3 regions of the Dorea hominis genome follow, and region 1 is predicted to be linked to each of the others. Evidence: riboswitches for the same ligand, from Rfam matches in the RefSeq annotation. Region 1 holds a riboswitch; each other region holds the start of a gene.

Region 1 (10,643 bases):
GCGCTGCGCGCTCCATGTCTTCTGCTGAATGAATAGATGCACCAAACAGGACTTCTGCTTCAGGAATATTCGGTGTCAGCACACTTGCCAGCGGAAATAGTTCCGTCTTCAGTATCTGGATTGCTTCTTCGCTGATCAGTCTGGAACCGCTTGTGGACACCATCACCGGATCAACGACAATCCGTTCTGCTTTGTATTCTTTAAGTTTGAAAGCGATCATTTTTACAAGTTCAGCGGAAGCGACCATACCAATTTTAACCGCATCCGGGTAAATATCTGTAAATACCGCATCCAACTGCTGTCCTAAAAATTCCGGTGTCACTTCAAAAATTCCGGATACTCCTGTCGTATTCTGTGCTGTCAGCGCCGTGATCGCGCTCATGGCATAAACGCCATTTGCCTGCATCGTCTTGATATCTGCCTGAATCCCCGCGCCGCCGCTGGAATCACTTCCCGCAATTGTGAGGGTTGTTTTTCTTTTCTTCGTATTCATCTATTTATCCTTTTCCAATCTATTCTAATTATTTTTCTTATCCATCGCATTTATCCTGAACCTCTTCCCACAGACAGGAGCGCAGTTAAAATTGCAGCTCTCCCACAGACAGGAGCGCAGTTAGAATTGCAGTTTCCCCGTAGCCTCCACAAGGTCACCCGCATAAAGATCCGCCAGTTCTTTTAACTCATCCTGTCCTTCTTCGCTGAAGCGGTCATACAGTCCGACTACCGGGAAGCCTGCCTGTTTTGCGGTTGTTACCGCATGTAATGCGTCCTCAAATACCAATGTATGCTCCGGTGTGCTTCCAAGCTTATCAGCACATTGAAAATAAATATCCGGTTTGTCTTTTCCTGCTCCGGCATCCGTGCAAGTCCATATTTCCTTAAAGTATCCGGCAATCTCCAGTCGTTCAAACGCTGCTTCGATCTGCTCTTTATCGCTGGAAGTTGCCACGATCATCGGCACCTTTGCCTCTTTCATCTTCTCAAGGAGCTTACGTACACCCTTTTTCAGCGGTGCCTCTTCTTTATAAAAAATCTCTACCTGTTTTAATACCGCTTCTCTTAATTCTGCTTCTGACTCTTCCAGATGGTATTCCCGCTTCACATAAGCCACGCCATCATCCAGGCTCATCGGAAATAATATCTTCCCAAGATCCGGCGCCGGTTCAATCCCGGCACTACGCAGATATCTGGCTCCGGCATCCTCCCAGATCGCCATCGAATCCAGCAAAGTACCGTCCACATCGAAGATCACACCGTCTATTTCTCTGTTTTTTAATTTCATTTCCTATTAAACCTTCTTATATCGAACTTCTTTATGCATAACTTCTCTTAATTTCTCAACATATTCTGAGTGCGTTCGCGCAGTTCTTTTGTTGCAGCTTCAATATCTTTCTGTCCGAAAATCGCACTGATCACTGCGATTCCGCAAATACCGCTGCCGGCAAGGTCTTTTACATTGTCTTTTGTAATTCCACCAATGGCAATAACCGGAATATCCACTGCTTCACAGATTGCTTTCAGCACATTATGATCCACTTCTACCGCATCTGCCTTAGAACCTGTCGGAAATACCGCACCAACGCCAAGGTAATCTGCGCCATGTTCCTGCGCACGGAGTGCCTGCTCAACCGTCTGCGCAGAAACACCGATGATCTTATCCGCTCCAAGTTTTGCACGCACATCTCCGGCTTCCATATCACTCTGTCCGACATGCACACCGTCTGCCTCAATTTCTGCCGCAATCTCTACATTATCATTGATCACAAACGGCACTTTATATTCTCTGCAAAGTTTCTGGATTTCCTTCGCCTCTTCTAAGAAATGCGCTGTATCCAGTTCTTTTTCACGCAGCTGGATAAATGTAGCTCCACCTTTCAGCGCTTTCTCCACCTGTTCATATAATGTTTCTTCTCCAAGCCAGTGACGGTCTGTCACCGCATATAAAAGTAAATCTTTCTTATCGCAGTTCATATTTTGCACCTTCTTCCAGTGTTTTTGCGTCCATATTGTAAATCGCATCGATAATACGGTTTCTGTATGTAGAATTGCCGTCTCCGTCCTGCATCCGTGAAAATCCGATCTCACCGGCAAGTCCCATCACACATACTGCTGCCGCTGCCGCCTCCAGCATATGCTCCGGATTTGCAGTAATATATGCAGTCATCATTCCGGATAACTGGCAGCCAGTTCCTGTAATCTTACCCATTTCCGGGCGTCCATTACGAATCACATAGCAGGATTTTCCATCACTCACCAGATCAATCGCCCCTGTAATCGCAACAACACAGTTTGCTTTCTCCGCAAATGCCTTTGCAAATGCAACTGCTTCATCCAGATTCTCTTCTGTCACTGCATCTGCAACATCAGCATCTACGCCTTTTGTTGTACCACTGCCGGATGCCAGGGTTTTGATCTCGGAAATATTTCCACGGATCACAGAAAACGGAATTTCTTCCATCAGAGAAACGGCTGTGTTCGTGCGCAGTGCACTTGCTCCCGCTCCTACCGGATCCAGCAGAATTGCATGTCCAAGTTCTGCCGCTTTCTTTCCAGCCAGCTTCATGCCTTCGATACTTCTTATATTTAATGTACCGATATTGATATTCAATCCTCCACAGATGGAAGTAATATCTTCCACATCCTGCGGCTCGTCAGACATGATCGGACTTCCGCCACATGCCAGCAATACATTTGCCACATCATTTACGGTTACATAATTTGTGATATTGTGAACCAGAGGGGTTGTCTCTCTGACTTTATTTAACATTTCTCCAAGCATAATTCTCCTCCTGATGTTTGAATATACTATTCTATACTTTCGTACACTATCTAGTACAGTTCTCTGTAAACTGCCTCCATCTGCTCAATGGTAGGCTTCACATAGCTCTGATTTAAAAGTCTCTGCTGACTTGCGTCTACACTTACGGCAAATGAATGGATTTCTTCTTCCTTCATGCCATATTCTCTTAATTTTTTACGACTGATAATCTGGTCTAATAATTCCTGCAGTTTTTCATAGACAACCGCTTCATCACATTCCATCATTTTTGCAAGAAACGCATTCAGACGAATGATTTTGCCGGTCGGATTCATTTTCTGATAAGCAGCAAATACGGCAGTCAGAAACTGATAATTTGCCTCTCCGTGTGCGACATGATACATTCCGCTCAGCGGATAGGACATGGCATGCACCATTCCGGTTCCAGCATTGCCAAATGCAACACCTGCCAGATTACTTGCCACAAGAAAATCTTCCAGCAGCTCCATCCGGTATTCTTTTCCATGAGCGATAATCTCACGGAATCCATGCACGATCATCTCCATTGCTTTCTCGCTGAACATCTCCGTGTAGAGGTTCGCTTTTGGTGATACAAAAGATTCAATCGCATGGATAAATGCATCGATCGCGCTGGTTGCGAAGAACTCATATGGAAGCTCACGCAAAAGTTCCGGGATCAGCACTGCCTCATCTGCATAAATCTCGTCTACGGCGAGTCCTAATTTGCTGTGGATCGAAGTAATCTCTGTAATGGAGACATTGGACACTTCCGATCCTGCGCCACAGGTTGTCGGCACTGCAAGAAGTGTGCGCACTTTGCGAAGCGGTACTTCTTTCCGATAATAGCTCTCTGCTTTCGCTTCCCCGTCCAGTACAAGAATCTTCGCCATATCAATGACAGCTCCACCGCCGATAGCAATGATTCTCTTATAATCTCCCTGACGGAAATCCTCAAGCAGTGCATCGATCATTACATCTGTCGGCTCACCGCTGCCATATTTGCTCTTGTATTCTACATGTGCTTTCAGATTCAGCGGTGCAAAACAGGTCTCGTAAATCCGTTTTGTCGCGAGAATGAAATCATCCGCTCCGATGTTGTATGCTTCCACGAAGCTTTTCACATCATCATATTTCTCGATCACTGATTTCTGCTGAAATAATTTCATGACTGTTATCCTCCTGTTGTTTTTCTTCTTTTTAAGCTTATTCTTAGCCTTCCTCCGTAAGCTCCAACTTGCTTTTACCTGCCGTTAAGCTTACTACGCCGTCGCAATCCGCTTAATCTGCGCAAGTGCTTTCTTTACTGCCGGGATAGAAATAACGAGCACAGTCAGTACACCTTCTGCAAGCAGATAACTATAGTTATACACAATCGGATATACACTCTTCAATGCCTGTGGAAAATTTTCCGGCATATAACTCATCCAATATAGATAGCCACCCAACGCATGAAATGCTCCTCTTGCAAGAACTGCGGCAATATATCCTTTGAGCAGTCCATTGGAACTCTTCGCAAAAAAGCCGGCAACTCCAAGTGCTGCAAAAGCAAGAATATAATCACAGCATACCTGGAAGAAAGAAAGTACATATGGCTCCTGGATAAACTGTAAGATTCCATAAGTTAAACCTACTAAAATACCCGTCTGTACACCGTACCAGTTTGCAACCAGTACAATAAATAACATACTGCACAACGTGACACTTCCGCCCCATGGCAGAGAAAAGATTTTCAAATAAGAAGTCACCACTGCAAGCGCAATTGCCATTGCACAAAATACAAGCTGATTGGTTCCCACCGCTATGCCGATACCTTTCTTTGCTTTACTTCCATTTTCATTCACATTCTGCGTACCTTTCCGCGCAAACACTGATCCAAGCAGGAACAAAATAACTCCCACCACAATACAAGTTACATATCCGGCAGTCGTCAGACCACCTTCACTGTTTACTAACATTTGAAACACAAAAAAATCCTCCTGTATCTTCGACTGAAGACGAAGGAGGGTTCTGTAATATCTAATACATCCCTACGATGGCATTATCCATATCAGGTTCCGGGTCGAAGTTTCTAAACTTCCTCTCAGCCTATACATAAGCTCCCCTTGTCATCACTCTTTTACTCGTTAATTCATCTACTGTAACTATACTGGATAGTTACAGTCTTAACACAGTTAATGATACTCGCCCCACCAACAGATGTCAAGAAATTGCAATTATAAATCATGCAAGTATGACGCATTTTTCCCATCACCATAAGCTACAGAACTTACCACCGGCAAATTTCTCCGGATGCCATAGCAAAAAAAAATCTCAAAGCAATAAGCTTTGAGATTCATCTTAATCGGAGTGACAGGATTTGAACCTGCGACCTCTACGTCCCGAACGTAGCGCTCTACCAAGCTGAGCCACACTCCGGCATGTCAACCGAATGTTTCAAACATTCAAAACACTCGGCGCCCCTGCCAAGGAACTACGGATAGAGGACTCGAACCTCTACTAACAGAGTCAGAGTCTGCTGTGCTGCCATTACACCAATCCGCATTACGTAGTTCTCTGTTACGTTCGTTGTTTATCTTTTGTATTTCATCAGCGAACAAATATTATTATATCAGCAAATCCAAAAATTGCAACCCCTTTTTTTAATTTTTTTCAACTTTTTTGTATTTTCTTGTCGAGCGTCTTTGAAAATGCCCATTTTACACGGGTTTGCGATGGTTTGCAAATTTACAATTTTTTCGTTTCTATATTATTATACCGTTGATGTAATTGTATTTTCTCATAAAACGCTCCAACATTACAATAACTTCATAAAATCAAGAAAGACTGTTATAGCATGCACACATGCTATAACAGTCTTTCTTATTTCTGATAATTCTTACTTCAAGTCCTCAAACAGTTTCTCAGCGTATACGCCGTCTTCGATCAGTTTGGCAAATGATTTTACAACACAGTCTTTGTCTTCTTTGTATGTTACGCCAAACCATTTGTCATGAGAGTCAAGCACTTTTACAGATACTTTGTCAGCCTGTAATAGTTCATCAATATAAATCGGCAAAAGATATTCTGCTTTCAGGATATCTTTGTCTCCCATTGTCTCAAAAAACTCTTTGAATCCATCTTCCAACACACCAATAAACTCCGGTGTCAGTCCCCACATATTCATAGATACATAAGATTCCGGATCGATGGCTCTTAATCCGTCTTCTGTATCGGCTGCTGCACCGTCTACTGTCTTCACAATGTTATGTGTCTCATGAACCGCTGTCAGATAGCCTTTCTCATTCAGTTCACACACACCTCTGGTAACAGATCCATTCTCACTTAATGTGTTCTTCAGGATGAAACCTGCCATGCAGAATGCATTCGCCTTCTCCGGTGTGTAATCTACGAGGAAATCATGAAGCTTAGTAAATGCTTCCTTTCCATAGTAATCATCTGCGTTGATAACTGCAAATGGCTCTTTTAAAACATCTTTGCACGCAAGAACTGCCTGTCCGGTTCCCCACGGTTTCGTACGTCCGGCCGGAAGTTCGATTCCTTCCGGAAGTGCATCCAGTTCCTGGTATGCATATGCAATCTCTACATCCAGATCCGCACAGATCTTCTCAATACGATCTCCGATTGCTTCCTTAAATGCTTCCTTAATGTCCTTACGGATAATAAAGACAATCTTATTAAATCCTGCTTCGATTGCATCATGAATGGAATAATCCATGATGATCTCCCCATGCAGTCCGACCGGTGCCAGCTGTTTGATTCCGCCGCCAAAACGGGATCCGATTCCGGCAGCCATAATAACTAATGTCGTTTTCATTTGTACCTCTCCTTATTCCAGCATCTCTCAAACCCGCCATTGGCAGTTTCCTTTAGATGCTATATCGCTCAATATTGCGATAATATTATAGCATTTTCATCACAATATTGAGCGTCCTTTTTTATTAATATTCTCTTAATATTTTCTAAACGACCGCATTTTGCAGGAAGATTACTCTACTGTAACACTCTTCGCAAGGTTTCTCGGCTTATCTACATCCAGACCTCTTGCAACGCTGACATAATAACCAAGGAGCTGTAACGGGATGACTGCCAGTGATGTTGCAAATAACGGATCTGTCTTTGGAATATATACCGTAAAGTCTGCTGTATCTTCAATATTATACTGTCCAAAGTTTGTAAGTCCCATAAGGTAAGCGCCACGACTCTTGCACTCAACCATGTTAGAAACTGTCTTCTCATAGAGATCCGGCTGTGTCAGAACACCGACAACAAGAATGCCGTCTTCAATCAGAGAAATCGTTCCATGCTTCAATTCACCTGCAGCGTATGCCTCAGAATGAATATAGCTGATCTCCTTCATCTTCAAACTTCCTTCCAGGCAGATTGCATAGTCAATACCACGACCTACGAAAAATACATCTCTTGCATTTGCCTGTTTGGATGCAAACCATTGGATTCTCTCTTTGTCTTCAATAATCTTCTCAATCTTCTCCGGTAAGGTTTGCATTTCCTTGATCAGACCGCTATAACGTGCTTCGTCAATCTCGCCTCTTACTTTGGCAAACTGGATTGCCAGTGCATAACCTGCAATTAACTGTGTGCTGTATGCTTTTGTTGTTGCAACGGAAATCTCCGGTCCAGCCAGTGTGTAGAATACATTATCTGCTTCTCTTGCAATGGAAGAACCTACTACATTTACAATTGCAAGTGTGCGCACACCTCTTGCTTTGGACTCACGAAGTGCCGCCAGCGTATCTGCTGTCTCACCGGACTGGCTGATCAGTACAACCAGGTCCTTCTCATCCAGTAACGGATTGCGATAACGGAATTCGGATGCCAGCTCTACACGCACTGGAATTCTTGCAAGATCTTCCATTACATACTGTGTTGCAACTCCAACATGATATGCAGAACCACATGCTACAATGTGAATCTGACGAATATCTTTGATCTCTTCTTCTGACAGACCAACCTCTGACAAATCAATCTTGCCATCTGTCGTAAGAACAGAGTTAATGGTATCTCCTACAACTTTTGGCTGTTCATGAATCTCTTTGATCATGAAATGTTCATAACCGCCTTTTTCAGCGGCTTCTGCATCCCAGTTAATTTCCTTTGGTTCAATCTCAATCTCTTCTCCGTCCAGATTATAGAAAGTGATCTCCCCTTTCTTTACACGCGCCATCTCCAGGTTTCCAATATAATATACATTTCTTGTATATTTCAAAATAGCCGGTACATCAGATCCGATATATGATGCTCCGTCAGCAACTCCGAGAACCATCGGACTGTCTTTTCTGGCCACATAAATCTCTTCCGGATAATCTTTAAACAAAACTGCCAGCGCATAAGAACCTCGGATGCGGACGATTGCGTGATTCATCGCATCAACCGGTGTTCCTTCATATTTCTTATAGTAGTAATCGATCAGTTTTACCGCTACTTCTGTATCTGTATTGGAATAGAATGTATATCCTTTTCTTAACAGTTTTTCCTTTAATTCCTGATAATTTTCAATGATACCGTTGTGAACAGCAACTACATTGCCATCATCACTCTTATGCGGATGTGCATTGTTCTCAGACGGCTCCCCATGTGTTGCCCATCTTGTATGGCCGATTCCACATGTTCCCGGGACAGCGGCACCATTATCTGTCTTCTCAGCCAGAATCTTCAGACGTCCTTTTGCCTTAACAATCTCAGCATCGCCATTTGCATCACGGACAGCAATTCCGGCCGAATCATAACCACGGTATTCCAGCTTGGACAGTCCATCCAACAAAATCGGTGCTGCCTGATTATTTCCTACATATCCTACAATTCCACACATATTTCTTAATACTCCTATCTTTCCTGTCAGATCATACGACCTTATCATCTATCTACATTTTCTGATTCTGAGAGCCAGGCTATCTTGTCTTCTCTTTTTCATTAATCACATTCACTACATCATCCACATATTTCTGGCAGATGTCGTGTGTCTCAGCCTCTACCATTACACGTATCAGTGGCTCTGTACCAGATTCACGGACAAGGATTCTTCCTGTATCACCCAGCTCGTCTGCAACTTTCTGTACTGCTGCCTGCACATCCGGGTCTGCCTGTGCAACAGCTTTATCCTGTACACGTACATTCACAAGCACCTGTGGATAAATGTGTAAATCTTCTGTCAGCTGGCTCATTGTCTTCTTTCTTGCCATCATAACTTCCATCATTTTCAGACTGGTTAAAATACCATCACCTGTTGATGCATATTTTGAGAAAATAATGTGACCGGACTGCTCTCCACCAATTCGGCAGCCATTCTTCTGCATATATTCATATACATATTTATCTCCGACAGCAGTCTTCGCATAACCGATACCCTGCTCATCAAATGCTTTGTAAAGTCCGAAGTTAGACATAACTGTTGTAACAACTGTATTTGTCACCAGTTTTCCGCGCTCTTTCATATATCTTCCATATACGTAAAGAATCGCATCTCCGTCTACGACCTGCCCTTTTTCATCCACACAGAGACAGCGGTCAGCATCTCCGTCATAAGCGAATCCAACATCCATGCCTTCTTCTACCACGTACTTCTGCAGTCCTTCAATGTGTGTAGACCCTGCATTGTTATTGATATTTGTTCCATTCGGATCCGCATTGATCACGTAAGTCTTTGCTCCCAGTGCGTCAAATACAGATTTGGCAATATTCCATGAACTTCCATTCGCACAATCTAATGCAACTTTGACACCCTTGAACGAATACATTCCAAGAGAAATCAGATATCCGACATAACGGTTCCTTCCTGATACATAATCTACAGTACGACCAATCTTCTCTTTGTGTGCATACGGAACTTCTGAATATTTCTCTCCAAATAATTCTACTTCTCCGTCCAGATATGCTTCGATCAGGCTGATTGTTCCTTCATCCATCTTCTCACCATTACCATTAATCAGCTTAATTCCATTGTCATAATATGGATTATGACTTGCGGAAATCATAATACCACAGTCAAACTCATCTACTCTTGCTACATAAGCTACAGACGGTGTTGTTGTAACATGAAGCAGGTATGCATCTGCACCGGATGCTACCAGTCCACCGACCAGTGTATATTCAAACATATAGCTGGAACGTCTTGTATCCTTACCAATTACAATTCTAGCCGGAGTGTCATCTCCATTCTGTCTTTTCAGTTCTCCATAATACCAGCCGAGAAAACGCCCAATCTTGTATGCGTGATCTGCTGTCAGGTTCCTATTAGCTTCCCCACGGAAACCATCAGTTCCAAAATACTTACCCATCGTTCTAAAATCCTTTCTACTTTGGTATATTATATTTGGCGTCCGGCAGATCCGGACTTGATTATTATCTCTTTTTATTAATTCCTTAGTTTTGCCTATAATCCTATCTATTATAGCGTAAATTGCCGGAATTTACTAGTCCCTATTGTTTTCTAAGTCATTATCCTCAGTTTTATTCCCCTTATCTTCCAGATTTACAATTCCTGAAATGTTCATAAGCCGTGACATCTTCGCCGCAGTTGCGATACTGTCACGCATTGTCTGTGGTATACGAAGACTTTTCGCAACTTCCGATACCACATCTTTTTGCATGCTCGCAGCTATAGCCGCCGGTCTGACTGCTGCCATTACTTTCTGCTGGCTACGCCGCATATCAGATAATACTTCCGCTATCATCTGCGTACTTTTTGTAACCGGTGAAATTGCATTCAATCTGGCAACATTTTCCACAGCTGCCGGTACTGCTGATATTGCAGACACCGCTGCCTTTGTAGCATTTGTCATAAGCTGAATATTTTCCAATACATCAACAAAACTTCCCAGCATATCTGCCCGGCTCACATCTGTGAAGT
Region 2 (10,643 bases), on a different contig from region 1:
TCTCATGAAGATCCTGATGTACATATATATTTGTCATAATTCTGCGGCTGTACGGATTATTTTTTAAGTCATAAATCACACGGTCAACCTGATCAAACAGGCCTTCTTTATACTGATGCTTCACGCCAAGCTGATATCCGTATGCTTTGCCGATTGAGCCATTCTCATCTGCCCAACTGTCCCAGATATGACTGTGCAAGTCATTGATATTATTCGATTTCTTCTGCCAGATCCACAAAAGTTCATCCGTGCAGCTCTTGATCGCTGTTCTCCTGAGCGTCAGAGCCGGAAATTCCCTTGACAAATCATAGCGGTTCACCACTCCAAATCTTTTAATTGTGTAAGCCGGCGTCCCATCCTCCCATTTCGGACGGACCTTTTCTCCCCTGGTATCTGTGCCATTGTCGATGATGTCACGGCACATATCTATAAAAACTTTGTCTGCATAACTCATAAAAATGTATCCTCCTTGCAAGCTGTCTTTTTCATATTAACATGAAAATATTATAAAAAAAAGAGAAACGTCGCAATTTGCGTTCCTCTTTTAAGCCTATACATCTCAGGCTCTTTTATTCCTGATATCCTGCTATATGCTATATATTATATTAACCACAACATTCAACGAGAACATTTTCCAGTGCATTTGCACTTGCACTGTGTGTACGCTCCACACGGATATTGTAACGCTCTGCTTCTTTCAACGCACAGTGTACCATTTTATGTGCCACTGTTGAAGTAAACAAAATGATCAGATCCGGCTGACCGATCTGTGTCTTCAGATTGCCCGCCATTCTGGTAAATACTTTTGCCTTACATTTATATTTCTTGCAGATCTGTTTATACTGATGTTCCATTCTTTCATTTCCGCCTATAATAACAACACTCATCGATTTGTCCCCTTTCTTGCTGTCTTTTGTCTTATGCTACAATTTCCCGAATTGTCTTTCCTGCCAGAAATTCATTTACTGCACAGTCCTTTGCCTTATCGTATGTCCAGAATGTAAGTTTTGCTTTTTCCGGATCATGATATACTTTCCAATATCCACAAAAGAGACTGTCCTGTCCTTTATGCTCAATAAAGCCTCTGACATCTTCCAGTGGATAGTTAAGGAAAATTCCGATTTCATGAGGAAATTCAATCTCATTTTTTGAATGTTCCCGTACTCTTAACGAAAGTCTTTCCAGCACTTTTTCCAGACTGTTTTCTTCATAACCGTAATCAGCAAGGAACGTCTTCACTTCCGGTTGTTTCAGATATGTTTTTAACTGTGCCGGGCGATATAACAACACTAGGTATTTGTCTCTGCAAAATGTAAGTGCACGGTAACAGATTCCCGTTCCATTAAGAAGCAGATGCATATTTCTCATATCCTCTCTGCGGACATTCGTAATACAGGCTACTTTATATCCTTTGAACAATGGGGCACATTGCAGGATTAACTGAAACTGTAATCTCTTCCAACTATTTTTATCTGCTAACATACATGCTACAACTTCCACTGGCATTTTGGAGTTCCCGCCTTTTCTTGTTTGATTTTGATTTTGATTATCATTTACATTTACTAATTTATCATACATGTATTAAAATTACAAGGAGACTTATTCATACCATTTTCTCATTAAGGAGGAACAAAAAGGTCCATGCTTTATTTTTGCATGAACCTTAATAACTTATACTTTATAAAATTTTCTTTCTGCCTCGATTCTTACATTGTCATCTCATCTTTGGGAAGGAAATATTTTAATGCCACTTCATTTGTAGCCGCATCAGCCAGGTTGATACAACTGTTTCCCATACGGTCAATCAAATGAAGAATATTCGTAAATGGTGTTGTCAGACTCGCTTTACATTTTCCTTTGTTGACACGCTGGATATGGGATTTTCGCATCATAATATCCAAATTGACAATCTTGTCTTTGCGCTTCATCAGCTTTTCAAGCTCTACTGTTGTATCACCGCGTAATGCCTTTGTCGCTGAATCAAACATCTTCTCCAGAGTTTTCAGACATTTTGCAAGTTCATCCATCGCTTCCTGTGAATATTTATACTGGTTTGTTTCTTTTTCTTTCATAGATAATGCAATTCCGGCACTTAAATTACCGATTCGTTCCACATCTCCCAGCACATACATCAGTCCCGCTGTCTGGGATGCCTGCTGTTCGGTCAAAAGTCCGGAAGAAAATAATCCTGCCAGATAATCTGTGATTTTATCTGTGAGCTTTGTTACTTTCGCACTCTCCTCCTGTATCTTATCTACACCTTGCATCTGATTTTCTTTTACGACAGTCACCGTATCATGCAGAACTTTTTTCACCTGATCGCTCAGATGTAAAATCTCTTTTGCGACAAGCTGCAGCGCTGCTGCCGGCTGATTTTTCACATTCTCATCCAGATATAATGTCTCAAACGGATCTGATTCGGTCTTCCTTCCATCCGGAATCAGGAACATAACAATCTTCACCATCACTCCAATCAGGCATACCCAGATCAGTGTCATTGTAATATTAAAACAAGTATGCGCATTCGCAATCTGTCTGGAAATCACTTCCACTTCCGGTCCTTTTGGTGAAATAAAACGGATCAGTGTAGCATATGGTTTCACAAACCATATAAATAAAAAACTTCCTGATATATTAAAAATGCAATGCGCCACGGCTGTTCTCTTTGCATCTTTCGTCTGTCCTATACTTGCAAGAAGTGCCGTGATCGTTGTTCCGATATTGTCTCCAAGCAGGATCGGAATCGCACCAGTAAGTCCAAGAATACTTGTCATACCGTCTGGTCCTGCCTGTGCTGCAAAATTCTGTAAGACTGCGATGGTTGCACTACTACTCTGTACGACCAGCGTCATTAATGTACCTACTCCCACTCCAAGAACCGGAATATGTTTTACACTTGCAATAAGTTGTGTAAACATCGGACTGGATGCCAGCGGTTTCATGACGTCTCCCATTGTCTCAATTCCAAGGAATAACAGACCGAATGCAAATATCGTCTGTCCTATACTTTTTGCTTTTTCTGATTTTGCAATAAATGCAATGATAAATCCCACAAAAATAATGATATATATGTAATCGCTGATCTTAAATGCAATAATCTGTGCCGTCATGGTTGTTCCGATATTTGCACCAAATATAATAGAAATTGCCTGTGGCAGGTTCATAAGTCCTGCACTGACAAATCCGATTGCCATGACCGTTGTGGCGCTGCTGCTCTGCAGAACTGCCGTTGTAAGCGCTCCGGCAAGCACACCGAGAACCGGATTCTTTGTCAGTAATGCCAAAATACTTTTCATCTTCTCTCCAGCTGCTTTCTGCAGACACTCGCTCATCATATTCATTCCATAAATAAAGATTGCAAGTCCCCCCAGCAGACCAAATACAATCTGCATATTTTCATTCATATTGATTTCTCTCCTTTTTGCTGTACAATTTACTATCGTTGCTATTTTAGCGAATGCACATGCAAATCAGATGAAATCTATGTTAAATCTATGTAAAGTCAGCTCATGTATTACAGAAAAACAATAAAAAAAGCCGGCCTCTAAGGCTCGGCTATATTATACAGTACACGATCCAGCATCTTTTTCAATGCTTCTACTTCTTTTTTATTCATTCCCAGTGTCAGCATCTTATCCAGTTTCTTCCGGTCTGTTTCCATCCTCCTCTGAATATCATATGCTTTCTCAGTCAGGTAAATGTTCTTGCAACGCTTATCTTCGTTGCTCGGTACTACAAGGATAAATCCTTTTTCATCCAGTCGTTTCATAAGTCCTGTCACAGTCGGATTACGCAGACTCAGCGCTTTTTCAATATCTCTCTGGGTTACATGCTCTTTTCTGCTTGTAAATAAATAATCCAGCACCGCACACTGTGAAGCTGTGATTCCCAGCGTACGTAGTTTGCGGTTAAATTCTTTTTCGTAAATTGTGCTGATCTGCTTAAACAAAAATCCAAGCGTCGTTCTCTCCCGCATCTTATGTTTCCCTCCTCATGAACTTCCCGGCTTTCTTATAAATATATCCGACTTTTAATACTCACGAATCACACTGCTGATTTCCTGTGTCGTATCCATCTCTCTTAAATGCATCAACGCATCCTGCATATGATACTCTTTTACTGCTTCCGTTACGATAACAAGTTCAGCGACTCCGTCTGTAATGACCTTCTGGATCACTTTGGAAATGCTGACTTTGTGCTCACCGAACATGCTGGCGATTCGTGCAAGAACGCCCGGTTTGTTTGTTACCTGCATGCGTACAAAGAATTTATTTTTCACATCATCTGAACTCTTGACCGGTGTATTCTTGTAGCAGGTACAGCTGATTCGTCCGGTACATGAGAACTGGATATCGCGGATAATGTCGATCACATCTCCCATAACAGCACTGGCTGTTGGAAGCTCTCCGGCGCCTCTTCCGTAAAACATCGCATCATCTAATGCATCTCCGTGTACAAAAACCGCATTAAAGGAATCTCTGACAGATGCAAGCGGATGATTCTTCGGCAGCATCATCGGATAAACTGCAACCTCAATACCATCTTCTCTGTTATGTGCCACTCCGAGAAGCTTGATCACACTGCCAAATTCTTTTGCATATGCGACATCCTTCGCAGATATCTTTGTAATTCCTTCTGTGTATACATCGTCAAATACAACTCTGGAATGAAATACAATGGAAGCTAAGATTGCAACTTTTCTTCCAGCATCCAGACCTTCAACATCCGCAGTCGGATCTGCTTCCGCATATCCAAGCTCTGTCGCTTTTGCCAGCGCTTCTGAAAAGTCCATGCCATCCTCAAACATCTTTGTCAGGATGTAGTTTGTTGTTCCGTTCACGATACCGATCACTTCATCAATCTCATTCGCTGCAAGACACTGTTTCAGCGGACGAATGATCGGGATACCGCCTGCAACAGCCGCCTCAAAGAGGAAATCAACCTGATTTTCCTGTGCTGCATCCAGTAATTCTCTTCCGTGCACTGCCACCAGATCTTTATTCGCAGTCACTACATTCTTCCCTGCGCAGAGTGCTTCCAGAATCATCGTCTTCGCCGGTTCGATTCCTCCCATTACTTCAATCACAATAGAAATCTCCGGGTCTTCTACTATTTCTTTCCAGTTATCTGTCAGAAGAGAGGCATCTACGCCTTCTCTTTGTTTGTTCATATTATGTACGAGGATTCTTGTAATCTCAAGATTCGCTCCTGATTTTTTTACCATTTCTTCTTTCTGTCTTTGAACCAGTTTATAAACACCGCCGCCCACGGTTCCTAATCCGAGGAGTGCTGCCTTTATTTTCTTACATTCTGCCATATATCCCTACCCTCATTCTTTCCTGTATTTTTATGACGTCTTTACAGACATCACAATCAATTTTATTATAGCATTATCTGGTGGATATAGTCAAAAATGTTCTATAATAACATCTTTTTATCATTGCATGTTTTATAAGCATTTGCGAAAATTAGAAAATTCAAAAAACTTTTTTTAAAAAAGTGTTGACAAAAACTAATTCACGTAGTATAGTATGTATTGTTCTGAGGAACACATAACACAGAACAACAACTTAAGATATGCGACAGTGGCTCAGTTGGTAGAGTACGACCTTGCCAAGGTCGGGGTCGCGGGTTCGAACCCCGTCTGTCGCTCTTGAAGAGGAATTGCAGTTTGCAGTTCCTTTTTTGCATATACGGTGAACCCAAGTACAGATTTTTGCTTGCACTGTATTTGACGAATGTGCCTCATCGAGCTCGCATTGTCCCGGAGGCTATTATTTATAATAGAAAATACAATTTCTTGTTATATAAAAAACTGCAGCAAGATGTCCATAACCAGACACCTTGCTGCAGTTTTTTATAATTCTGAATATTTACAGAATATCAATATATTCTCCTGCCAGCGCTTTATTCATACTGCGGACTGCGCAGAATTTTCCACACATACTGCATGTATCGCTGTGGTCATCTTCCGGACTTCTGCTGTCACGGATTGCTCTTGCTGTATCAGGATCCAGTGCGCATGCATACTGTGCTTCCCAGTCAAGCTTTCTTCTCGCGTCACCCATCTTATCATCAATATCTCTTGCTCCTCTGACACCTTTGGCAATATCAGCCGCATGTGCTGCGATCTTGGAAGCAATGATTCCCTGTTTTACATCATCAACATTCGGAAGTGCCAGATGTTCTGCCGGTGTTACATAACAGAGGAATGCAGCTCCGTTCATAGCAGCCACAGCGCCACCGATAGCGGCAGTAATATGATCATATCCCGGTGCGATGTCTGTAACGAGAGGTCCTAATACATAGAACGGTGCTCCCATACAAATACTCTTCTGCACCTGCATATTTGCTGCGACCTGATCAAGCGGCACATGTCCCGGTCCCTCTACCATAACCTGGACATTGTGATCCCATGCACGCTTTGTCAGTTCGCCAAGGCGTACCAGTTCTTCGATCTGGCATACATCCGTTGCGTCTGCCAGACATCCCGGTCTGCATGCATCTCCCAGAGAAATTGTAACATCATACTCTTCGCAGATGTCCAGGATCTCATCATAATATTCGTAGAACGGGTTTTCTTCTCCAGTCATGCACATCCACGCAAATACAAGACTTCCACCACGGCTTACAATGTTCATTTTTCTCTTATGCTTTTTGATCTGCTCAATCGTTTTTCTTGTGATTCCGCAATGCAGCGTTACAAAATCTACCCCGTCTTCTGCATGCATACGGATAACATCTACAAAATCTTTTGCTGATAAAGTAGCAAGGTCTCTCTGATAATGGATCACACTGTCATATACCGGAACTGTACCGATCATAACCGGACATTCACTTGTCAGTTTGCGGCGGAATGGCTGCGTATTTCCGTGGCTGGACAGATCCATGATCGCCTCTGCGCCAAGATTTACCGCACTCATGACCTTTTCCATCTCAATGTCATAGTCTTTACAGTCTCTGGAAACGCCAAGATTGACATTAATCTTTGTACGGAGCATACTTCCTACCCCTTCCGGATCCAGACAGGTATGATTCTTGTTTGCACAGATCGCTACCTTTCCTTCAGCAACCAGTTTCTGTAATTCTTCTACTGTCATCTTTTCTTTTTCTGCAACTTTTTCCAGTTCTGGTGTAACAATTCCCTTTCTTGCCGCATCCATCTGTGTTGTGTAATTTCTCATTGGATCATCCTCCTGTAAATAAAATCTTTTTTCTGCCATGTAAGCATGGCGCATTTTCCTATTCCATAAAAAAAACGCTTCTGCCACCGCAAAAAACGTTTTCGTATAAAAAGAGATGCGCAGGCATCTCTTCTCTTCCGTAATTCTTCCCTACGTTGGCATTATCCAAATCAGGTTATAGGTCGAAACAAATTATAGTTTCCTCTCAGCCAGCTTTGTACCAGCTCCCTGTAACATTAAATTGTATATTTAATTATAGTTTTGCTCTCTGTAAATGTCAACCTAAAATATCTTCGTTGTCCATTTGCTCATGTCCCAGACTTCCTGCACGACATCTTTATAAAATTCCGGTTCATGACAGATTAAAAGAATACTTCCGCGGTATTCCTGAAGTGCTTTTTTCAGTGCATCCTTGGCGTCTACGTCCAGATGATTGGTCGGCTCATCCAGAAGCAGAAAATTCGTGTCACGGTTGATCAGTTTACAAAGACGGACTTTCGCCTGTTCTCCACCACTCAGAACACGGACCTGACTTTCGATATGCTTTGTCGTAAGCCCGCATTTTGCAAGCGCAGAACGCACTTCATACTGTGTAAAAGACGGAAATTCTTCCCATAACTCTTCGATACAGGTATTTTTATTCTCCCCTTTTACTTCCTGCTCAAAATATCCAAGTTCCAGATTCTCTCCCAGTTCACATTCCCCTTTCAGAGAAGGAAGCAGTCCGAGAATACTTTTAAGAAGTGTTGTCTTTCCAATTCCGTTCGTTCCGACAAGAGCAATTTTCTGTCCCCGTTCCATCGAAAAATTCAGTTTTTTCGATAATGGTTCATCATAACCGATCACAAGATCTTTTGTCTCAAAAAGCATTTTTCCCGGCGTGCGTCCATAACGGAAATGAAATTCCGGCTTCGGCTTTTCTGCCGCAAGCTCGATCACATCCATTTTATCCAGTTTTTTCTGTCTGGACATTGCCATATTTCTTGTCGATACACGCGCTTTATTCCGTGCCACAAAATCTTTCAGCTCACTAATCTCCTGCTGCTGTCTGCGGTATGCTGCTTCCAGCTGTGCCTTCTTTACTGCATAAACTTCCTGAAAATGGTCATAATCGCCCACATAACGGTTCAGTTCCTGATTTTCCATATGATAAATAATATTCACCACATCATTGAGAAATGGGATATCGTGCGAGATCAGTATAAATGCATTTTCATATTCCTGCAAATAGCGTTTCAGCCATGCAATATGTTCTTCATCGAGATAATTGGTTGGCTCATCCAGAAGCAGAATGTCTGGTTTCTCCAGCAATAATTTTGCCAGCAGAACTTTGGTGCGCTGCCCGCCACTTAAGTCTGTAACATCCCGGTCTAATCCAAGATCCAGAAGTCCCAGCGCTCTTGCCACTTCTTCTACCTTTGCATCAATTGTATAAAAATCATGCAAAGTCAGCTCATCCTGAATTGTTCCAAGTTCTTCCATTAATTCTGCCATCTGTGCATCATCTGCTGTGCCAAGCAGATCACAGATCTCATTCATGCGGATTTCTTTCTGCAGAAGACTGTCAAATGCAGATTTTAGAACTTCCCGGATTGTCATGCCTTTTTTCAGCACCGCATGCTGATCCAGATATCCAGCATGTACGTTTTTCGACCATTCTACTTTTCCTTCATCCGGCGTCAGTTTTCCAGTCACAATGTTCATGAATGTAGACTTTCCTTCTCCATTGGCTCCTACCAGCCCGATATGTTCACCTTTTAATAACCGAAAAGAAACATCTGAGAAAATGGCTCTGTCTCCAAAGCCATGTGTCAGATGTTCCACGTTTAATATACTCATAGAAAATCTCCTACCCCTCCAGCAGCATTGCGATCGCTGCCGGGTCTTCCTCAGCCGAAGCCTGCACGCACAGCAGTACGTCCTGGACATACGACTGTGCGAAATCAAGCGAGCCGGCAATTTCTATTATTGTTTTGCCTTCTTTATATAATGCAAGAATCTGTTCGATTTCTTTTATCTTCTCTCTGAGTGTTTCATCAGCAATAGATGGATGTTCCATATACTCTCTACTCCTGTTCCTGGGCATTTTCTTCCACTTCAAGTCCCAGCTCATCTAACTGCTTTGCATCAACCGGTGACGGAGCTTCTGTCATAAGATCAGATGCGTCTTTTACTTTCGGGAATGCGATCACATCACGGATGCTGTCCTGCTTTGCCATAAGCATAACAAGACGATCCAGTCCGTATGCCAGTCCTGCGTGCGGCGGAACTCCGTATTTGAATGCTTCAAGCAGGAATCCAAACTGCTCTTGTGCCTGCTCCGGTGTGAACCCGAGAACTTCAAACATCTTGCTCTGAATATCCTGATTGAAGATACGTACACTTCCTCCACCGATCTCGTTACCGTTCAGCACAATATCATATGCCTTTGCGCGAACTCTTCCCGGATCACTGTCAATGTACTGAAGATCTTCTTCCATCGGCATAGTAAATGGATGATGCATCGCTGTAAAGCGGTTCTGTTCATCGTTCCACTCAAGTAATGGGAACTCTGTTACCCAGAGGAATTTGTACTCATTCTTATCCAACAATTCCATCTGACGGGCAAGTTCCAGACGCAGTGCACCAAGAACATCCCATACAACTTTATTTTTATCTGCTGCAAACAGAAGTAAGTCTCCATTCTCTCCACCCATTGCCTGGATCAAAGAAGCCTGCTGCTCTTCTGTCATAAATTTGGCGAATGAGGATTTTACAGTTCCATCTTCGTGGATTGCAATATATGCAAGTCCTTTTGCGCCATAGTCTTTTGCAAAATCAACCAGTTTGTCAATTTTCTTTCTTGCCATGCCACCCTGTCCTTTGGCGTTGATGCCACGGACAGTTCCGCCATTTTCAATCGCACTTTTAAATACAACGAAATCAAAGTCTTTTACAACTTCTGTTACGTTCTGAAGCTCCATTCCGAAACGGATATCCGGCTTATCAGAACCGAAACGATCCATTGCTTCCTGCCATGTCATTCTCTGAATCGGCAGTGATACTTCAACACCAAGAACTTCTTTAAATAATTTTGCGAGAAGACGTTCATTTACTTCAATTACATCATCTACGTCAACAAAAGAAAGCTCCATATCAATTTGTGTAAATTCCGGCTGACGGTCTGCTCTTAAGTCCTCATCACGGAAACATTTTGCAATCTGGAAATAACGGTCACATCCGGAACACATCAAAAGCTGTTTGAAAAGCTGTGGTGACTGCGGGAGTGCATAAAAATGTCCCTGATGCACACGGCTTGGTACAAGATAATCTCTTGCTCCTTCCGGTGTACTCTTGATCAGGATCGGAGTCTCAATCTCCATAAATCCTTCTTCTGCGAGAAACTGACGGGTTAATGTCGCAACTTTGCTTCGCATCATCAGGTTCCTCTGCATATCCGGTCTTCTCAGATCCAGATAT
Region 3 (10,643 bases), on a different contig from region 1:
GGCTGCGGCAGCAATGATTGCTATGTTAGCAGTTGTAGCAGTTTTCGGTACAAGCGTACCGGCACAGGCAGCGTCCAAAGCACCGAAGAGCCTTTCCGTGAAGGTAACAACAAAAACAGTTGATATCAAAGGAAAGTCTAAAATTTCGGTCAAATCAGTAAAGCCTGCAAATGCAAGCAAGGCAGTTACTTACAAATCAAGCAATAAGAAGATTGCAACCGTATCTTCCAAAGGTGTTGTAACAGGTAAGAAAGCCGGAAAGGTAAACATTACTGTAACATCCAAGAAGAACAAAAAAGTGAAAAAAGTTGTTAAGATCACTGTTAAGAACTTAAAACCAAGCAGTGTTAAAGTAAGTGCTTCCAAAGCTACTGTAGCAGTCGGAAAAATAAACACACTGAAAGCAGCTGTAAAACCGGCTGGCGTATACTGCCCTGTAAAATGGACAAGCAGCAACAAAGCAGTAGCAACTGTAAGCAGCAATGGGAAAGTAACAGCTAAGAAGGCTGGTACAGCAACAATTACTGTAAAAGCAACTCAGAAAAACAGCAAAGGCAAATATCTGTCAACTACATGCAAAGTTACAGTTGTAGATAAGACTCCGGCATCCGTATCCAAACAGCAGGTATATGTATCGCCGGAATGGTTAAAGAGCGCAATGTCCGGACTTCAGAAAGGATATGAAAATGTATTCGTATCAGAAGTTGCATGGGGAGACACAGCAGGAGATAAAAACTATAATGCAGGTCATATTCCGGGAGCATATCATATCAACTCAGATGCAGTAGAATATGACGACTGTGCTCCATGGCCATATGGAGATGGAAAAGACGATTTCGGACTTTATGACGAAAAAGATGTAAAACCGGAAGATAACTTTAATATCCGCAGCGGTAAACAGTTAAGCGAGTTCCTGAAGAGAAACGGAATTACAAAAGATACAAAAGTAGTTTTATACGGCAGAAGTGCATCTGATTCCAGCGTAACAAGAGTTGCGTTTTCAATGCTTTATGCAGGAGTTGAAGACGTAAAAGTTGTCGATGGCGGTATGCAGGCATGGAAAGCTGCCGGATACGATGTGGAGACAAAAGTAAACGAGCAGAAAGCCGGAGGAGATAATTACAGCTTCGGTACAACTGTTCCGGCGCATCCAGAGTACATCCTGTCAGCAGAGGATGCAAAAGACAAACTACAGAATGACGCAAACTTCCGTCTGGTAAGTATCCGTTCTACAAAAGAATTTGAAGGCGAAGAAACAGGTTATGGATATATCGACTATGCAGGAGAGCCTTTAGGTGCTGTATGGGGACATAACACAGATGATGGAAGCTATGTTGAAAACGGTAAAGTTGTAGGAATCGACAAAGTAAAATCTATTCTTGCAGAGTCTGACTCTTCTTTAGACAATGAATTATCATTCTATTGCGGAACCGGATGGAGAGCTACAATCCCATTCCTGATCTGCTATCAGAATGGTGTGAAAAACATCAGCGTGTATGATGGCGGATGGTGGTTATGGCAGCTGAATTGGCAGAAAGACAAAGCTGCATGGCCAATCCAGGACGTATCTGCAGATGTTGTAAAGAACTATGCACAGCTTAGCTTTGCAGCAGAAGAAGTAAACAAAGATGCTTCCGGTAAAATGCTTGTTGCAGGAGCTTCTGCAGCAGAAAATAAACTGGCTTGCTGGCCGGCACGTGTAAGCAGTAAAGTTGTTTACGGCTCTTCCGACAAGAAGGTTGCAACAGTAGATGCAACTGGAAAAGTTACAGCAGTCGCAGCAGGAGAAGCTACTATTACTGCAAGAACAAAAGCTGGAAATAAGGCAACATACAAAGTTGTTGTAAGCCCGGCTCAATAAAATGAATCTAAGTGCTTATAGGTATGAAATGGTTTAAGCATAATGATTTATAAATAAAGAATATAATACGAATAAAATGGTGCTTTGCGCAGATACGCAGGGCACCATTTTCTATATAATAGGAAACTTCATTTCTATTCTTTTTAATCCTGATTAGGAGGTTGTCGGAAGGAGACATATTCAGTCAGAAATATCTGTGAAAAAAGGAAATCCTGTTAAATATTTACGTATCCCGTTAAATGATTAATTACTGTCAATTCGGTAGTATTCCGGGGAAAAGTATGTTACACTCGCGATAGATTGTGGCGGACTGTTATTGCAAATGGGGAAAGATACAAAAGTATTAATATGTCATACACAGGAGGTATTTATTATGGCAATAACAATTGGCATCAACGGATTTGGACGCATTGGCAGAGTCGCATTCCGTATTGCCATCAATCAGCCGGAGCAGTTTAAACTTTGTGGGATCAACGTAAGAAACGCTGATCTGGATTATATTCTTTATATGATCCGTTACGATTCAATATTCGGACGTTTTCAGGGAACGCTCGAAAAGTATGAGGATGGAATCATCGTCAATGGTGAGAAGATTCGTGTATACTCGGAAAATGATGCTGCAGACATTCGTTGGGGGGAATGTGGAGCAGAATATATTATAGATGCGACAGGTGCTTACTGTACTACAGAGAAAGCAATGGCACATATCAAAGGTGGCGCGAAGAAAGTAATCATTTCCGCACCTGCTAAAGACCAGGATACACCGACATTTGTAATGGGAATCAACCACGAACTTTATCAGCCGTCTATGCATGTTGTTTCGAATGCATCGTGTACAACAAACTGTCTTGCACCATTGTGTAAAGTCTTAGAAGACAATTACGGAATTGAGTATGGATTAATGTCTACGATACATTCTGCTACAGCTAAGCAGAAAGTAGTTGACTGCCGTTCACTTAAAGACTGGCGTACAGGATGTGCCGTATTTGGCAACCTGATCCCATCCACAACAGGAGCTGCAAAAGCGATTTCACTCGTTATTCCAACATTAAAAGATCGCATGAATGGGATTTCTTACCGTGTACCGACTTCAGATGTATCCATTGTGGATTTGAATGTTGCTTTAAAAACAGAAACCAGTTACGAAGATATTTGTAAGAAAATGAAAGAAGCTTCAGAGACATATCTGAAAGGAATTTTAGATTATATCGATGACGAAGTAGTATCTTCTGACTTTATCGGAGACAGCCATGCATCATCCTTTGATGCACGTGAAGGAATCCAGATCAATGGACATTTCTTCAAGCTTATCAGCTTCTATGATAATGAGTGGGGGTACACAAATCAGATTTTCCGCCTGATCAAACATATGTATCAGGTAGATAACGGTATCAAATAGTGATACCAGGGTTGTAGAATGGAAAAGTAAAAATATAAGAAAAAGTAAATATCCGTAATAACAGTCGAAAGTCACGAAAAAGCATCCCAGGAGAATTGTCGATGAGCAGATCTTCTGGGGTGCTTTTTCATGGTGAGATGTTTCTGGGGACTTGTGAGATACAAGTTGAATTCAACCTAAGCCTGGCTTTGCGCAAACATCAGCCACACGCCAGCCCCCAGAACTGCGCCGGCAACAATAAAAAACATAAAAAACAGAGTGCGCTCTAGACATGCACATATTTATACAGTATAATCAGAATAATACTAATTTTTAAAGAAAGGAATACGAAAGATGAGTAATCATACAGAAATCAGATGGCACGGTCGTGGTGGTCAGGGTGCAAAAACAGCCGCATTGTTGCTGGCAGATGTAGCATTCCAGACAGGCAAATACGTACAGGGTTTTCCGGAGTATGGCCCGGAACGTATGGGAGCACCAATTACAGCATATAACCGAATCAGCGATACAAAGATCCGTGTACATTCTAATATTTATGATCCACAGTATGTAGTTGTAGTAGATGAATCCTTACTGGAATCCGTGGATGTGACTAGCGGTTTGAAAAAAGATGGAGCAATTCTTGTAAATACACAGCGCACAAAAGAGGAGATCATTCCGCATCTTCATGGATACGAAGGAGAAGTTTATATTATTGACGCACACAAAGTCTCAATGGAGGCAATGGGAAAATATTTCCCGAACACACCACTTCTTGCTGCAATTGTAAAAGTAGCAGGGATTATGGATGAGGAGACTTTCTTAAGAGAAATGAAAGCATCCTTCAAGCACAAATTCGCCAGCAAGCCGGAAGTTATTGACGGCAATATGAAAGCACTTGAGATGGCATTTAAGGAGGTGCACTAATGGCTACAGATATCAGTAAATTAGGTGTAAAAGCAACATGGGAAGAGCTGACAGAAGGTATGATCGTTGCCGGTGCAGGAACCTCCAAAGAGTTCAACACAGGGGAATGGTCAGAAGTAAAACCAGAATTTATCGCAGATAAATGTAAACAGTGTCTGCTTTGTGTACCGGTCTGTCCGGACAGCTGCATCCCGGTAAAAGACATGAAGAGACTGGATTTTGATTATGGACACTGCAAAGGATGTGGCATTTGCGTAAAAGCATGTCCATTTGACGCAATTAAGATGGAAGGGGTGAAGTAAGATGGGAAAAAGAGAACGTTTATCAGGAAATGAAGCGGTTGCGATCGCATTGAGACAGATTAATCCAGATGTGTTCCCGGCATTCCCGATTACTCCGTCCACAGAGATTCCACAGTATTTCGCTTCTTTTGTAGCAAACGGACAGGTAGATACAGAGTTTATTCCGGTAGAGAGTGAGCACAGTTCCATGAGCGCTGCAATCGGAGCTTCAGCAGCAGGAGCAAGAAGTTTAACAGCGACTTCTTCCTGCGGACTTGCCTATATGTGGGAAGAATTATATATTGCGGCATCCAACAGACTTCCGTTAGCACTGGCGCTTGTAAACCGTGCACTTTCCGGCCCGATCAACATCAACTGTGACCATTCCGACAGTATGGGAGCAAGAGATGCAGGCTGGATCCAGATTTACGCAGAAAATAATCAGGAAGCATATGACAACATGGTGCAGGCATATCGCATTTCCGAACATGCAGATGTCAGACTGCCGATCATGATCTGTCAGGATGGATTTATCACCAGTCATGCAGTAGAAAATATCGAATTACTGGATGACGCAGAGGTAAAGAATTTCGTTGGAGAATATGAACCGGAAAATTATCTTCTGAATCCGGAATGCCCGATGGCAGTTGGTCCATATGCGATCACAGATTATTATATGGAAGCAAAACGCTCGCAGGCAGAAGGCATGAAACATGTACCGGCAGTTGTAGAGGAGGTTGCAAAGGAATTTGCGAAAGTATCCGGACGTGAATATGGTCTGTTTGAATCTTACTGCATGGAAGATGCTGAGCGTGCAGTTGTAATGATCGGTTCTGCAGCAGGAACAACAAAAGATGCGATTGACCGCTTAAGAGAACAGGGAGAGAAAGTCGGACTTGTGAAGATCCGTCTGTTCCGCCCATTTCCGGCTGATGAGATCGCGGAGACGCTCAAAAATGTGAAAGCAGTTGCAATTATGGACCGTGCAGAAAGCTATACGAACCATGGCGGACCGTTAGGTGCAGATGTGATGAGTGCATTATACCGCGCAAAAGCAGATGCGCTGGCAGTGAATTACATCTACGGTCTTGGCGGACGTGACGTGCGCGTAGAAGACATGGAAGGCGTATTTGAAGCCCTGAAACAGATGATCGCAGATGGCGATGCAGGAGAAACCTACCGCTATCTTGGAATTAGAGAATAAGGAGGGCCGTAGAGAAGATGAGTTATAATTTTAAAGAGACAATGAATAAATCAGAGCGCCTGGCGCCAGGACACAGAATGTGTGCCGGATGTGGCGGAACAATCGCAGTTCGTAATGTACTGCGCGGTCTTCATGAAGGTGATAAAGCAGTCATCGGAAATGCAACAGGATGTCTGGAAGTATCCACATTTACATACCCATACACAGCATGGGAAGATAGCTACATTCATAATGCATTTGAAAATGCAGGCGCAACCATGAGTGGTGTGGAAGGTGCTTACAAAGCATTAAAACGAAAAGGAAAATTAGACGAAACATACAAATTTATCACATTTGGTGGTGACGGCGGTACTTATGATATTGGTCTGCAGTCACTGTCCGGAGCAATGGAGAGAAATCAGGATCTGGTATATGTCTGTTATGACAACGGTGCTTACATGAATACCGGCATCCAACGTTCTTCTGCAACACCGATGTATGCAGATACAACAACTACACCGGTAGGAAGCGAGAGTAACGGAAAACCACAGAACAGAAAAGATCTTGCATCTGTAATTGCTGCGCATGATATTCCGTATGTGGCACAGACAACGTTTGTACAGAACTTTAAAGATCTGCATATCAAATCCGAAAAAGCGATTTATACACCAGGCGCTGCTTTCTTAAATATTATGGCACCATGTCCGCGTGGATGGAGATACAATACGCCGGATATTATGGAGATTTGCAAACTTGGTGTAGAGACATGCTACTGGCCGTTATTTGAGGTCGTAGAAGGAAAATGGATTCTGAACTATGAGCCGAAGAAGAAACTCCCAATCGAAGATTTCTTAAGACCACAGGGAAGATTCAAACATCTTTTCAAGAAAGGCAATGAGTATCTGTTAGAGGCTTTCCAGAAAGAAGTAGACAGAAGATGGGAAGAACTTCAGTTCAGATGCTCCAGATAAGGATGTGATATAAAATATATTTGACAGATTTGTGAAATACATTTATACTGGAGAGGAACAATCAAATAGAACCGGGGAGCTTATGTGATAGGCTGAGAGGAAGTTTAAAACTTCGACCCATATACCTGATTTGGATAATGCCAACGTAGGAACGCAAGGAATATGCTATGAGCGGAAGATACTTTGGTATCTTCCGTTTTTGTTATTAACAGGTATAAAAGATTGAGAGTGAACAAGAGTTCATGAAGGGGCGCACCACCGCGGGTACGTTTCTTTGTGAACTCTTTTTTTCTAAGATTAAAAGGAGGTGTAGTGAAATGATCACAGTAAATGGAAAAGAGATTCAGATGAAACAGTCAATATCTGTTGCTGCTTATCTAGAAAACGCAGGATATCAGATGAAAAGGATTGCGGTAGAGTTAAATGGAGATATTCTTCCGAAATATGAATATTCCGATACGATGTTGAAAGACGGTGATCGTCTGGAAGTTGTGACATTTGTCGGAGGAGGCTAAAGCGGAAGAAAGAGTAGTCCGGGACAGAAAGAGATGAGCACAGGGATTATGACAGTTGCGTGAGGAAACCGATGAGGAAAAAGAAGTTCCGGACCAAAAAGAGATGAGCCAGGAAGTTAATGACATAAAGGAGAAAATGATGGAAGGACAGACAACAAAGACATTAACAAAAGAAGAGATCCAGGCGGCGTTGGAAGAACGTCATTCGCCGGAGATCCAGAAAAAATTATCTGCCGGACATGTGACAATTGCCGGACTTGGAGGGCTTGGATCAAATGTGGCGTATGCACTTGCAAGAATTGGTGTCGGGCATTTGCACTTGATTGATTTTGATGTAGTGGATATTACGAATCTGAACCGGCAGCAGTACTTTATGGAACATCTTGGAATGTATAAAACCGATGCGTTGAAATCGCTGCTTTTGAAAATCAATCCATATCTTGATATCCGGACAGACTGCGTGAAAGTGACAGAAGAGAATCTGATTTCTCTTTTTGAAGATGCAGGAATTGTATGCGAAGCGTTTGATAATCCAGAAGCAAAAGCAATGCTGGTAAATGGAATTCTACAGCATTTTCCGAAAAAGAAACTGGTATCGGCAACCGGAATGGCAGGCTATGGGAGCAGTAATACAATTCGCACAGAACATCTGATGAAGAACTTTTACCTGTGTGGTGACCGTGTGACAGAGCCAGGTTATGGAAATGGACTGATGGCGCCAAGAGTTGCAATCTGCGCTGCCCATGAAGCAAATATGATCACACGCTTGCTTCTTGGTGAGGAAGAGATATAAATCAAAAAATAATAAGAAAAGAGGACAAACATATGAGTACAAAAGACACATGGAGTCTGGGAGGACACACATTTACATCCAGATTTATTTTAGGATCAGGAAAATTTTCACTGGATCTTGTAAAAGCATGCATTGAAAAAGCAGATGCGCAGATCATTACACTGGCGCTTCGCCGCGCAAATGAAGGCGGACTGGCAAATATTCTGGATTATATTCCGGACAATGTAACATTACTTCCGAATACATCCGGAGCAAGAAATGCAGAAGAAGCTGTCAGAATCGCAAGATTATCAAGAGAAGTTGGATGCGGGGATTTTGTAAAAATCGAAGTTGTCCGCGACTCCAAATATTTATTGCCGGATAATTACGAAACAATAAAAGCAACGGAAATTCTTGCAAAAGAAGGATTTGTAGTTATGCCATATATGTATCCGGATCTGAATGCGGCAAGAGCGCTGGCAGATGCCGGAGCAGCATGCATTATGCCACTTGGAGCGCCGATCGGTTCCAATAAAGGACTTGCGACGAAAGAATTTATACAGATTCTCATTGATGAAATGGATCTACCGATCATCGTGGATGCCGGAATCGGTCGCCCATCACAGGCATGCGAAGCAATGGAAATGGGCGCAGCGGCAGTGATGGCAAATACAGCAATCGCAACAGCAGGTGATGTTCCGGTCATGGCAGAAGCATTTAAGAAAGCAATCGAGGCAGGGCGCAGTGCTTATCTGTCCGGACTTGGAAGAAAAATCGAAAGAGGTGCCAGCGCATCCTCTCCGCTTACGGGATTTTTAGAGGATTAATCTTAACAAAAATTGCAAAAATACAAGAAGGTAAAAAAGATGGAAAATCAACATATCAATGAAAGTATATTAAGTGAGGAGATTCTGGAAGATCAGAAGAAAAACAGAATCGATCATATGACATATTTGCCAGGAATGGAAGATATCGGCTCAGAAGTATTGGATCAGGTTGTAGAAGCTATGCAAGCTTACGATTATGATAAATACACGGCGGCAGATGTAAAGCGGGCAATCGCACACACATCCAGAACACCAGAAGATTTTGCGGCGCTTTTATCACCTGCGGCACTTCCGTTTATAGAAGAAATTGCACAGGCAGCAAAAGACGAGACACGCAGACATTTTGGAAACAGTGTGTATATGTTTACGCCGATTTATATTGCAAATTATTGCGAGAATTATTGTATTTACTGTGGATTCAACTGTCACAATAAAATTAACCGTGCGCAGTTAAATGATCAAGAAATTGAGAAAGAAATGCAGGCAATTGCAGAAACTGGATTACAGGAAATTCTCATTCTGACTGGGGAGAGCAGAAGTAAGTCCACAGTGGAATATATCGGAAATGCATGTAGGATTGCAAGAAAATATTTCAAAGTAATCGGACTTGAAATCTATCCGGTCAATTCAGACGAATATGCATATTTACACGAATGTGGTGCAGATTATGTGACCGTATTCCAGGAAACATACAATTCTGATAAATATGAAACATTACATTTGGCAGGACATAAACGTATTTATCCATATCGTGTGAATGCACAGGAGCGTGCTTTAAAAGGTGGCATGCGTGGTGTCGGATTCGGCGCACTTTTGGGATTGGATGATTTCCGCAAAGATGCATTTGCAACCGGATATCATGCATATTTATTACAGAGAAAATATCCACATGCAGAAATTGCATTTTCCTGTCCACGGTTGCGTCCGATCATCAATAACGACCGGATCAACCCGATGGATGTGCATGAGACACAGCTGTTGCAGGTTGTTTGCGCATATCGTCTCTTTATGCCATTTGCAAGCATTACCGTATCAACAAGAGAGTGCGCACGCGTGCGAGATCATCTCGTAGGTATTGCGGCTACTAAGATTTCTGCAGGAGTCAGCACCGGAATCGGAAGCCATGTGGAAGACATCGAGGACAAAGGCGATGATCAGTTTGAAATTTCTGATGGCAGAAGTGTGAAGGAAGTTTATGATGCATTGCTGAAAAATGATTTGCAGCCGGTCATGAGTGATTATATTTATGTATAGAGAATTATAAGATATAAAGAGATTATATTTTCGTAAAGAAATAAAATGCACGAAGCGATTATATTTTATGTGTGAACAAGTAAAAGATATAAAGAGATTATAGTATGTGTAAAGAAATAAAAAATACGGATGATAGATGTACAAATGAGAAAGTGCAAGGGTTTCATGTAGTTGCAGTGACAAACCGTACATTAAGCAAGAGACCATATTTAGAACAGATCCGAAAAATTTGTGAATGGGGACCGGATGCCATAATTTTGCGGGAAAAAGATCTGACCGAAAAAGAATATAAAGATCTTGCAGAGAAAGTGCTGGCAATCTGCAAAGAGTATCAGGTTCCATGTATTTTGCATACATTCTATCAAGTGGCGATGGAATTGCCGTGTGACGGCCTTCATTTGCCACTGCCATTGTTACGGGAAGTGACGGCTGGGAAAAGTGCATCTGGGCGGTGGAGAGAAAAATTTGCGAAACTTGGCACTTCTGTACATTCTGTAGAAGAGGCCATAGAAGCAGAAAAACTCGGTGCAACCTACATAACAGCAGGGCACATTTACGCTACAGACTGCAAAAAAGGGCTACCGCCGAGAGGATTGCTCTTTTTACGAGAAGTCTGTGAAGCTGTGGATATTTCTGTATATGGAATCGGTGGAATAAAATTCCACATGGACCAG

What was found. Region 1 has a riboswitch for thiamine pyrophosphate ahead of H8S07_RS10495 (energy-coupled thiamine transporter ThiT). Riboswitches for the same ligand answer to the same signal wherever they lie in the genome.
Region 2: linked by a shared signal. The riboswitch ahead of thiC (phosphomethylpyrimidine synthase ThiC) and the one ahead of H8S07_RS10495 (energy-coupled thiamine transporter ThiT) in region 1 are both predicted to bind thiamine pyrophosphate.
Region 3: linked by a shared signal. The riboswitch ahead of thiS (sulfur carrier protein ThiS) and the one ahead of H8S07_RS10495 (energy-coupled thiamine transporter ThiT) in region 1 are both predicted to bind thiamine pyrophosphate.

Annotation. Positions count from the first base shown of each region.
Region 1 covers NZ_JACOOY010000013.1:61,930-72,572, forward strand. Annotated here, with positions in the region: gene thiD (bifunctional hydroxymethylpyrimidine kinase/phosphomethylpyrimidine kinase) at 1-493, opposite strand, end outside; gene H8S07_RS10475 (HAD family hydrolase) at 614-1,282, opposite strand; gene thiE (thiamine phosphate synthase) at 1,330-1,971, opposite strand; gene thiM (hydroxyethylthiazole kinase) at 1,958-2,779, opposite strand; gene H8S07_RS10490 (4-hydroxybutyrate dehydrogenase) at 2,830-3,945, opposite strand; gene H8S07_RS10495 (energy-coupled thiamine transporter ThiT) at 4,039-4,743, opposite strand; TPP riboswitch at 4,787-4,892, opposite strand; tRNA gene H8S07_RS10500 (tRNA-Pro) at 5,121-5,194, opposite strand; tRNA gene H8S07_RS10505 (tRNA-Gln) at 5,250-5,320, opposite strand; gene H8S07_RS10510 (nucleotidyltransferase family protein) at 5,655-6,593, opposite strand; gene glmS (glutamine--fructose-6-phosphate transaminase (isomerizing)) at 6,765-8,606, opposite strand; gene glmM (phosphoglucosamine mutase) at 8,686-10,071, opposite strand; gene H8S07_RS10525 (hypothetical protein) at 10,207-10,643, opposite strand, start outside.
Region 2 covers NZ_JACOOY010000001.1:167,974-178,616, forward strand. Annotated here, with positions in the region: gene thyA (thymidylate synthase) at 1-454, opposite strand, end outside; gene H8S07_RS00830 (DUF2325 domain-containing protein) at 606-887, opposite strand; gene H8S07_RS00835 (DUF3793 family protein) at 919-1,506, opposite strand; gene H8S07_RS00840 (Na/Pi cotransporter family protein) at 1,707-3,404, opposite strand; gene H8S07_RS00845 (MarR family winged helix-turn-helix transcriptional regulator) at 3,545-3,976, opposite strand; gene H8S07_RS00850 (homoserine dehydrogenase) at 4,031-5,317, opposite strand; tRNA gene H8S07_RS00855 (tRNA-Gly) at 5,580-5,652, shown strand; gene thiC (phosphomethylpyrimidine synthase ThiC) at 5,874-7,184, opposite strand; TPP riboswitch at 7,315-7,426, opposite strand; gene H8S07_RS00865 (ABC-F family ATP-binding cassette domain-containing protein) at 7,467-9,023, opposite strand; gene H8S07_RS00870 (hypothetical protein) at 9,034-9,243, opposite strand; gene aspS (aspartate--tRNA ligase) at 9,251-10,643, opposite strand, start outside.
Region 3 covers NZ_JACOOY010000009.1:38,090-48,732, reverse strand. Annotated here, with positions in the region: gene H8S07_RS08445 (Ig-like domain-containing protein) at 1-1,861, shown strand, start outside; gene gap (type I glyceraldehyde-3-phosphate dehydrogenase) at 2,235-3,260, shown strand; gene H8S07_RS08435 (hypothetical protein) at 3,362-3,529, shown strand; gene H8S07_RS08430 (2-oxoacid:acceptor oxidoreductase family protein) at 3,594-4,166, shown strand; gene H8S07_RS08425 (4Fe-4S binding protein) at 4,166-4,468, shown strand; gene porA (hypothetical protein) at 4,470-5,651, shown strand; gene H8S07_RS08415 (thiamine pyrophosphate-dependent enzyme) at 5,669-6,601, shown strand; TPP riboswitch at 6,664-6,771, shown strand; gene thiS (sulfur carrier protein ThiS) at 6,919-7,116, shown strand; gene thiF (sulfur carrier protein ThiS adenylyltransferase ThiF) at 7,253-7,909, shown strand; gene H8S07_RS08400 (thiazole synthase) at 7,942-8,715, shown strand; gene thiH (2-iminoacetate synthase ThiH) at 8,755-9,969, shown strand; gene H8S07_RS08390 (thiamine phosphate synthase) at 10,074-10,643, shown strand, end outside.